Regions from separate parts of the Desulfitibacter alkalitolerans DSM 16504 genome, predicted to be linked through region 1. Evidence: riboswitches for the same ligand, from Rfam matches in the RefSeq annotation. Region 1 holds a riboswitch; the other holds the start of a gene.

What was found. Region 1 has a riboswitch for thiamine pyrophosphate ahead of thiS (sulfur carrier protein ThiS). Riboswitches for the same ligand answer to the same signal wherever they lie in the genome.
Region 2: it holds a riboswitch for thiamine pyrophosphate, as region 1 does, so the genes downstream of both, K364_RS0100320 (sodium:solute symporter family transporter) here and thiS (sulfur carrier protein ThiS) in region 1, are expected to answer to the same signal.

The regions. Positions count from the first base shown of each region.
Region 1 covers NZ_KK211103.1:140,898-146,142, forward strand. The annotation lists gene thiH (2-iminoacetate synthase ThiH) at 1-704, opposite strand, end outside; gene K364_RS0117130 (thiazole synthase) at 701-1,480, opposite strand; gene thiF (sulfur carrier protein ThiS adenylyltransferase ThiF) at 1,514-2,320, opposite strand; gene thiS (sulfur carrier protein ThiS) at 2,327-2,521, opposite strand; TPP riboswitch at 2,639-2,737, opposite strand; gene K364_RS0117145 (aldo/keto reductase) at 2,811-3,593, opposite strand; gene ybaK (Cys-tRNA(Pro) deacylase) at 3,671-4,147, opposite strand; gene K364_RS0117155 (pyridoxal-phosphate-dependent aminotransferase family protein) at 4,487-5,245, opposite strand, start outside.
Region 2 covers NZ_JHVU01000018.1:51,796-57,040, reverse strand. The annotation lists gene K364_RS22270 (cation-translocating P-type ATPase) at 1-1,907, opposite strand, end outside; TPP riboswitch at 2,196-2,307, shown strand; gene K364_RS0100320 (sodium:solute symporter family transporter) at 2,417-3,844, shown strand; gene K364_RS0100315 (hypothetical protein) at 3,924-5,030, opposite strand.

The sequences.
Region 1 (5,245 bases):
AAAGCCTCCCTTCTCCAATGATTAAGACCCAGAAGGGCACCAATATTGACACTTCTCATTTTTGCCCTGCACGCTCTTTCAGGAGCATCAAGTCTAAAGTGGTAATCCCTTTTAGGTCCACCAGGATGAAGTTTATCATAAATTGCTTCATCATAGACCTCTTGATAAACTACAAGTCCATGAACACCTGCATTTATTACTTCTTTATATTCTTCTTCAGTTAAGGGATAAATCTCTATGGAAACAGCCTCAAAGTATTCTTTTAAAACCTTTACGGCATCTTTAATATAGCTTACTGGTGTCTGTGTCCTGGATTCCCCGGTAAGAACCAGGACATGCTTCAAGCCGGTTTTAGAAATTTCCCTGGCTTCTGCTTCTATTTCCTGCATGGTTAGTTTTTTTCGTGCAATGTTATTGGCTGCGTTGAAGCTACAGTACACACATTTATTTACACAGTGGTTGGAAATATAGATAGGTGTATAAAGCAAAATTGTTTTACCAAAATTCTGCAGGGAAAGCATATGGGCCCTTTGGGCCATCTGTTCTAGATAGACCTGGGCCTTAGGAGAAAGAAGGGCTAAAAAATCCCATGGTTCAAGCTTATCCTTGTCCAGTATCCTCCTTATATCATTGCCTTGTATTTTTTGAAAAAAATTGTCAAAGGAAAAATCTTTTATCTTAGAATACTCATTATAGAAACTCATGAAGCATCAACCTCATCTAAAAAACCTGTAAGGGGTGAAGATGGATTTGCAAGCTGACCCTGGGGACCTAATTTAGCATTATAGGCCAATCTTCCGGCCTTAACCGCTAGAGCAAAGGCTTCTGCCATGGCTATGGGATCCTTTGAGGTAGCTATGGCTGTATTGACCAGGACAGCCTCTGCCCCCATTTCCATGGCTTGTGCCGCATCTGATGGCTTACCAAGGCCGGCATCAACAATAATGGGCACGTCAATTTCATTAATCATTATTTGGATCAATTCCCCTGTTCTGATGCCCCTGTTTGTTCCAATTGGCGAACCCAGGGGCATAACTGCTGCTGCACCAGCCTCAACCATTCTCCTGGCAGACATAAGGTCAGGGCTCATGTAAGGCAAAACTACAAAGCCTTCCTTTGCTAGCATCTCCGTGGCCTTAATAGTCTCGAAATTGTCAGGCATCAGATATTTATTGTCAGATATTACTTCAATTTTCACCCAATTGCCGCAGCCCATAGCCCTGGCAAGCCTGGCTATTCTTACGGCCTCTTCAGCATTTCTAGCTCCTGAGGTATTGGGCAATAAGATGCAGCCTTTTGGTATATATTCTAGTATGTTATCTTCTTTATCATCTAGATTTACCCGCCTTAATGCCATTGTTATTACCTGTGTGCCGCATCTATTAATGACCTTGGGCATTATGCTGTTACTAGCATATTTTCCAGTTCCAATAAAAAGCCTGCTTTCCAGAGCAACTCCACCTATTGTTAACCTATCCATAAGCTCCTCCTTGTTTATCTATGTGAATTTGTTTCATACATCCTTTTCTCCCAGGATCAGCCGTAAAACTGTATTGGCCTGGTGATTGGCAGCTATTGCTACCCTGGGTGCCATTAGTCCACAGCCTGGTTTGGCCTCTGACACTCCATCACCAATAAGGTAAAAATAGTCACTTATTTTTTTTGTGATTATGGTATTGCTTGAAAAATATCCTGCCATTCCTGATGATGCTACTACATATTTCTTTGGAAACAGCTTTAAAGCCGCATTCACCAGTTCAGCCTTACATTTCGGATCATCAAAGGCTTCAACAATAATGTCTGCATTGGAAAAGCATTCTTGAACATTATCTGCATTAAGATAAGTATTTTTAGTCTCTAACTCTACAAAGGGGTTAACTTGCTGTATCAGCTCCCTTAATGCTTCTGTTTTTAACAATCCTATGTGGCTGATAAAATATTGCTGCCTGTTAAGATTGCTTGGTTCAACTACATCATAATCTACCAGTACAAGCTTACCTATACCTAACCTTGCAAGGGATATGGCTGTATTAGATCCCAGGCCCCCAAGACCAGCTATTCCCACAGCAGCCTTTTTCACCTTTGCAAACACGCCTGGAGTATGTCTTGCCATCAATAGTGCTTCCATTTCCCCTTGACTGGGAATTTCGCCCCTTTTAATAAAGACTAAACGGTCATTTTCCTTAAGCTTCCTATCTTCTTTTATGATAAAACCATTTAATACAACAATATCTGCATCTGATTTAAACATATCCCTTATTGTAAAGGCTGAAAGCTCGGGTTTTATGCTGGTAATCCTGTCATTAACAAAAATCTTCATTTAAACTTAGCCTCCCCCTACAAAGCTGACAATTTCAACCTTATCCCCTTCATGAAGAAGCATTTCTTGATAGTCTTCCTTTGCAATAATCTGCAGGTTTACTTCCACAACTACCTTTTCGTGACAGATGCCCAGCCTTTCCAAAAGCTGCAGTATTGTAGTTCCTGATGGTATATCCAGTGCTTTTCCATTGACCAGCATTTAAACTCCTCCTTTCCAGTACAAAGCCAAGATAATACAATATCTTCCACATTACTTTAAAGCATAATCTCCTAAACGCCAGAAAAGCTTACCCTAGGTAAGCTTTTAGTGTTTTTTGTTTAAAAAACATGACTTCCCTACGGTAGTATTAACTACATCAGGTTCAGAGGGTTAGGATTGCTCCTTCTCAGCCAGATGGCACCCCTAGTATTTTATTAAGTTTTTAACCTAGTTATAAGTATAAACTATTTGTTATTTCAAGGGAATAGAAATAATCATATTTTATTTTCTAGAAAACCAGACTATCCGGGTCAGGACCTACCCTTTCATTTTTATTTAAAGAATCTATCTTAGCCATATCTTCCATTGCAATTGCAAAATCATATATATGGGCATTTTCTCTAATGCGATGCTCCGAAACAGATTTCGGTATAGTTATAACTCCCTTTTGCAAATCCCATCTTAAAATTATTTGTGCAGGAGTTTTATTGTATTTTTTAGCTAAACTTACAATAACCTCATTATCAAGGATTTGTCCCCTCATCAAGGGACTCCAGGCCTCCAGCATTATATTGTGATCTGAGCAGTACTCGTGCAGCTCTTTTTGAGTAAGTCTTGGGTGATACTCAATCTGATTGACCATGGGAACTAGCTCATTTTTTGAAATTAAATCCTCTAGGTGATGGATTTGAAAGTTGCTTACTCCTATGGCACGAACATGACCTTCCCTGTAAAGCTTTTCAAGAGCTTTCCATGTGTCATTATACTTGTCTTTTCCCGGCCAATGAATTAGATACAGGTCTATATAATCCACAGCCAATTCTTTTCTGCTTTTTTCAAAAGCCTGCAATGTACTTTCATAACCCTGGTCACTATTCCAAACCTTTGTGGTAATGAAAACCTCCTCCCTTGGGATACCATATTCCCTGATAGCCTGGCCTACTCCCTTTTCGTTTTCATAAAAGGCAGCAGTATCTATACTTCTATACCCTACATCCAGGGCAGTTTTCACAGCCGACTTGACCTCTTCACCTTCTTTAGCTTTGTATACCCCCAGTCCAAACCAGGGCATTTTTACACCGTTGTACAGCCCTGCACAATCATGGATACTCCTAATCAATGCTTTCAACTCCTTTGGTATCTTTCACTTTATTTTATAATATCCTGCACTTTACCTTCAACTACCTTTATGAGGTCATCAACATTCATGGCTATTTGCACTCCTATTTTCCCGCCACTTACAATGATCTCCTTGGATGCCTCTGCCCTCATATCTATAAAGGTTTTGTAAAGCTTTTTCATCCCTATTGGCGAGCACCCTCCCCTGATGTAGCCGGTAAATTTTTGAATATCCCTGGAAGGTATCATTTCAATTTTCTTTTCGCCTGACGCTTTAGCTGCCTTTTTTAAGTCCAGTTCCTCCTGAACAGGAATAATAAAGACATATAAATTACTACTGCTGCCCTGGGCTACCAGGGTTTTATACACAACCTTTGGATCCTTTCCTATTTTCTCTGCAACAGAAATACCATCAATTTTTCCATCATTATTCTCATAAGAATATACCTTATAAGCAATTTTTCTGCTGTCAAGGATACGCATAGCATTTGTTTTTGAAGGTGCCATTTTTTTATAATTCCTTTCTAAAGCTTACCTGTTGTTATACCTGTTGTTTTATCTAAAAATGTCATAGAAGTTAAATATTCTTTATAGAGTGCTTTATATAGCTATCAGGCTGGTTTTTACTTGTTTGCTGCTGCCATATTGCTGGAAATCCTAGGGATGTTAATCTGCCTGGGTAGCATTCGTAATAATTAGCATATAGGGACACTGAGAATTATATTTCAAAGAGTATGTATTATATTCTAGAATTATTATATGATTGTCTGAAGGTTTACCAATTATAGTTTACCCAAAAAGGAAAAGGCCCTGAGCTTCCCCCACTCAAGGCACATTAATTAATCCCTATGCTCTATAAACCCCCTGGGCAGCCTCTAGGGCTCCCATTTTATCAATCTTTTGGCCCATACCTTCTAGAATATTACCCAGAGCAGTAAGAACAAGGATAACGTTGGCTTGGGTGCTGGCATAGCCCATGAGGCCAATTCTCCAGGCTTTGCCTTTAAAGTCTCCTAGTCCTCCTCCTATTTCCATACGGTACTGCTCCATTAACTGCTTCCTCACTTCTGCTTCATTTACTCCCTCTGGTGCATATACTGTTGTTAAGGGGGGCAGTCTGTACTCCTTGTCTACTATGAGCTTTAGACCCATGGCTTCTAAGCCTGCTACTAGTGCTCCATGGTTCTTTTTATGTCTTGCATATCTGTTTTCCAGGCCTTCTTCTAATATTATTCTCATGGTTTCATGGAAGGCATAGATCATGTTTATTGGGGCTGTGTGGTGGTAGACCCTTTCTTGTCCCCAGTACTGGGCTATCATTGTCAGGTCTAAATACCAGCTTTGTACTTTTGTTTTTCTTTCCTGCAGAACTTTATAGGCTCTTTCGCTAAAGGTTACTGGTGCTAGTCCCGGGGGACAGCTCAGGCATTTCTGGGTGCCGCTAAAGGCCAGGTCTACTCCGTTGTCGTCTATGTCTACTGGTACTCCACCCAGGGAGGTTACTGTGTCTGCTAGATACATCACGTCATATTCTTTACAGATGTCTGAGAGCTCTTTTAAGGGCTGCAATACTCCTGTGGAGGTTTCTGCATGTACGTCTGCAAA
Region 2 (5,245 bases), on a different contig from region 1:
GGTGCATCATTTACTCCGTCCCCGGTAACAGCCACAAAATGACCCTTCTTCATAAGTCCATTTACTATAGACTGCTTTTGCATGGGCTCAACCCTTGCAAAAACCGTTTTAGAGCTTATTAGTTCTGCAAATTTATCCTCTTCAAATTCCTCGCAGCACCTTGCCAGCTCACTGCCTGTAATAACCTGATCTAGAGAGCTTGCTATTCCCAGCTCCCTTGCAATGGCAAAGGCTGTTAAAGGATGGTCCCCAGTGACCATGTTAACCTTAACCCCTGCCTTAATGCTTTTTTCAACAGCTTCTATTGCCTCTACCCTCAAGGGATCAATCATTCCTATTAATCCTAAAAAGGTAAGCTCTTTAAGGTCTTCTTGAGAATACTTTTCTTTTGTTTCCCTTAAGCTTCCCTCTGCAACAGCCAGAACGCGATAGCCCTGATTTGAGAGGTCAACTACCTTCTTTTCTATAGCCCCAGCATCAAAATCTACAATGCCTTCTTCTGTAAGCATTTTGGTACACATGGGGCCAATGGCTTCAAAAGCACCCTTGGCTGCCGCCCGCATTTGGTCTTTCCTCTGGTGGAAGGTGGCTGCAAACCTGGTCTGGGCATCAAAGGGTATTACACCAATCTGGGGGTTTTCCTTTAATAATTCATCCTGAAAAATATTCATTTTAGCACCAAGGACAAGAAAGGCAACGTCTACTGAATCCCCCTGGTGATACCAGGCATCACCTTTTTGATATAGGGTGGCTTCATTACATAAAACAACAGCTTCTACAAAACGCACAATCCTTTGCTTTTCTAAATCATTTGGTATTTTTACTTCTCCCTCAGGATTATATCCTTCCCCACTTACCTCAATGCTTTTGCCATCTGGCAGGCTGATTAGCTTTGCCGTTAATTCATTATGGGTCAGGGTCCCAGTCTTGTCACTGGCAATAACCGTACAGCTGCCTAAACCCTCCACAGCAACCAGTTTTCTAACAATAACGTTACGTTCTGCCATTCTCCGCATACCCACAGAAAGGGCTATGGTTATACCAACTGGCAAACCCTCTGGAATGGCTGATACAGCAAGGGCAACTGCCATGAAAAAGACCTCCTGGGCCTCAATACCCCTCATGAATGCAAGTACTGCCAGAAGTGCAGAAGCCCCAAGAACAACAATGGCAATGTTTCTTGAAAATATTTCCATCCTATGCACAAGAGGTGCCTTGGCCTGGGTTGGTCCTGCAATAACCTCTGCAATTTTTCCTATTTCTGTCTTTAAACCAATATCTGTAACAACACCTAAACCAGAACCCCTTGACACAACTGTGCTTGCAAAGGCAGTATTAATCCTGTCCCCAAGAGAAATATTTTCACCCTGAAGCTTTTCGGTTTTCTTGGTCACAGGAACTGACTCACCGGTTAAAAGGGACTCATCTATTTCAAGGCTGTTTGCCTTGATGAGGCGCATGTCAGCAGGTACCATAAATCCCGCTTCCAGGACTACTATATCGCCTGGAACAATATCCTTAACATCTATTTCGGTTTTCCTTCCCTCTCTTATGACCTGGGCTTTATGGGGCACTATTTTCTGTAAGGCAGCCGCACTTTTTGCAGCATTATACTCTTGAAAAGTCCCAATGACAGAATTGAGAAGCAGAACAAGGATAATAAATCCAGCATCAATGTATTCTTTAAGTACAATGGATACTATACCTGCAACCAGGAGGATGTATATTAATGGACTTTTAAACTGCCTGATAAATATCTCCAGAATTGATGGTGGTGGTTCACTTGGGAGAACGTTATCACCATACTTTTTCTTTCTTTCTTCTACATCACTGGAGCTTAACCCTTTAGTCTGTGCATTTAATTCACTCATTACCTGCTCATAATCACGTAAATGAAAATCGCTCATATCTTCCTAATCACCTTCTTGTCATAAAGTATAATAATGCACCTTATCTCTATACTTCCTCTATTATATACATAAGCTGCCTGTTTTACCAATTGACTTAACTATTATTATATGTTTTAGTCCATAACTTGTGTATGAAAAATAAACGAAGTTTTTTAGAAAATTATAATAAGACTTATTGTTTGAATTATATTTGAATTATTGTTTTAAGAAATCATTTGCAAAAACCATGCTTTATAGACTATAATTGATTCATTAAAAGCATGTAGGAAAAAATAAACTTAATAAAATTGCACTAAGGGGAGTTTCTTTATAGGAGACTGAGAATGCAGGCGAAACCTGCAGACCCTTCGAACCTGAGATGGGTAATACCAGCGGAGGAATAGTGTGGACAGACTGATTTTTATGCGTCTTGGCTATGCTGCTGGGACGCTTTTTATTTTATTAGGTTGATATTTCGCTTACATATTTTTTAATATAATTACAACTTGGAAAAGAGGGACAAAGAAATGACTTTTTGGATTGTTTTTTCTGTAATGTTTTTCATGCTGGCAGCTGTTCTCTACATCTATTGCACCAGGAACACCTTTAATACCCTGGACGGTTTTATAACCGCCAGACATACTTTGAGCACAGGCCCTGCTGTTGCAACAATATTTGCATCAATCATGGGGGCATGGATTCTTTTTAGTCCTGCGGAAGCCGGAACCTGGGGAGGATTGACAGCATTTATGGGCTATGCCGTAGCCCAGGCCCTCGTAGTTGTTGCCTTTGCCATTTTCGGGCCAAGGTTAAGATACCTTGCCCCTAACTGCTCAACCCTGCCTGAATTTGTTTTTTATAGATACGGCAGGGGCATGTATGTCCTTACTTTAATTGTATCCATGTTTTACATGGCTGTTTTCCTTGCCGCTGAATTAACGGGAATTGCCCTGGCAGTATACCTTGTTACAGGGATTCCCTTGTGGATAACAGCCCTGCTCATAGGAGGCTCTACCCTTGTGTATACCACTTATGGCGGCATAAGAGGCTCAATTTTTACAGATACCATTCAAGCAATTCTAATTATACCCTTGCTGCTGTTGGCCTTTTTTGGAACCCTTTCCTCCCTAGGTGGATTTGGTGAGGCTGTTGCGCGTGTAAAGTCCCTGGAGCCTTCACTATTAAGCTTCAAGCATATTGGGGCATGGGAATTTACCGCTACCCTTTTAATTGCTGTTTTTGCGGCAAACATGTTTCATCAGGGACTATGGTCTAGAGTCTATGCCAGCAGGGATACAGCAACAGTTCGCAAGTCCTTTGTTATAGCTGGCTTGATGATAATACCTGTTGTCATGATAGCAGGCTCCTTTGGTCTTATGGCTGTAGCAGAAAACACCTTGACTTCTCCCTCCTCTGCCTTGTTTGAGGTTGTGCTTGCTTCAACTCCAACCTGGGTAATAACAGTTGTATTAGTACTTGCAGTGGCACTTGTTATGAGCAGCGCCGATACACTTATAAATGCCATGACTGGAATAGTAACTGTTGATATAGCCAGGGCACGTAAAGATATCAGCCCTAAAAAGCTTATTGCCTACTCCAGAATTATAACAGCAGTAATTTGTATTCTGGTTATTACCACAGCATCCCAGGGCTATAGTGTTCTTTATTTATTCTTTATAGCTGACCTGGTATGTGCGGCAGCCCTTTTCCCAGTATTCTTTGGCCTGTATTCAGAAAGGTTTCCAGGTTGGGCTGGAGTGGTGGCAGTACTTTGCGGCATCCTAGCAGGGGCTCTTTTGTTTCCCGACCCAGCCTTTACCCGGGGCAACCTGCTTCATTCCTTTAGTTTAGCCTTATTCATACCTATAGTCATATCACTCTTACTTGGCAGGTTTACTTCAAAAACTGTAGATCTAGCTAACCTGCAGGATAAGGTTCATGACGCTGTGAAATAAGTCTCTAACACCCAAAACGCAAGGCCCTTGCTCCCATATTAAATGGTGCAAGGGTCCCCGTTTTAGCAGTTGATTTACCTTACTTATATTGGTTTACTGGCACTATTCTAGCAATATAAAGGTGGTTGGTAAGTACACTACCCCGTTTTCTTCCAGCTTTATCGGTAATATTGAAGTATTCTGTTCTATAATTAATTCCCCTGGTTGACTCCTGGCTGGACCAGTATCTAAAACCAATTATCCTGCTGTCCTCCCTTACCCATTCTAGAAATACACCAATATGGCCTGTATTGTTAGTCCTGGAAAATTGTATGAAATCACCAGGTCTAACTTCCTCAAGATTTTTAACACCCTTGCCTATTCCATATTTTTCCACGGCTATTACGCTATTGCTTTTTTGTGCTCCATCTGCCATGTACCATAAAAGGACAAAGTCAAACAGCTCATTCCAGGACATACCGTTGAAATCATTTGGATCTAGACCGAGCCTTTTGTTTCTTTCCTGCATGGCCTTAAAAAAAACCTCAAAGGTAATCCCAGTACAGTGACTTGCCCTGTTACCTGAGGGGTGGGCCTTGAGCAGCAGCTTGTCCTTGTAGTACAGGTTAGTAGTCACCCCATTATAGTTCTTGTAATCATTATTGAGCAGGTATGGATACTTTCCAATTTCATAATTCTTGATCACATCTAGCACATATGCGTTAAGATATCCATCCAAATTTTTTGCAGGCTTCTCCTGTTTTTGCTCTGGTTTTTGTTCGGGCCTCTGCTCAAACTTTTGCTCAGGCTTTTGCTCCTTGGTCTGCTCTTGCTCTTGTTCCTGTCTTATTTCAGTTTGCTGCTCTCTACTTTCATTGACCCTGGCATCAACAATCCCAGCAGGCCCCTGTTCCCCGGGTTCACCAACACCCTGGCGGCGGCTCTTCTCCTCTTCATTAACGATTGTTTCCCATGGGACATAGCTTTTAGGAATTAGCTTATTCAGGTTTTGAATATCTTTAGTAGGTATATTATCAATAAAATTCCAGTTTTCTCCATGTGTGGATTTCTCCACTGCAGATAGCTCCTCGGCCGCATCTCCAATTCCAGCTTGTGCAGCAACAAGGTTTATGTACAAAAAAAGTACCAAACAAAGGGTTAAAAAAGAATGGCTATGTGTTATTTTTCTAAATCTAGTCTCCAGCATTTCTCCTCCATTTAAGTAATTATGATGATTTTTTGTAAGAAATTGCTTTCCCTGTGATTAATTATACTAGAGTGTTGGACAAGTTTGAATTGGTAATCTTATGTAATCTTATGATGCAGCTTATGAAGCTAGATTAATGTAATATAATATAACATTTTTATGTTAGATTGTTGACAAATTAATTAGTATATTTTATACTATTATCAGAGAAGTTT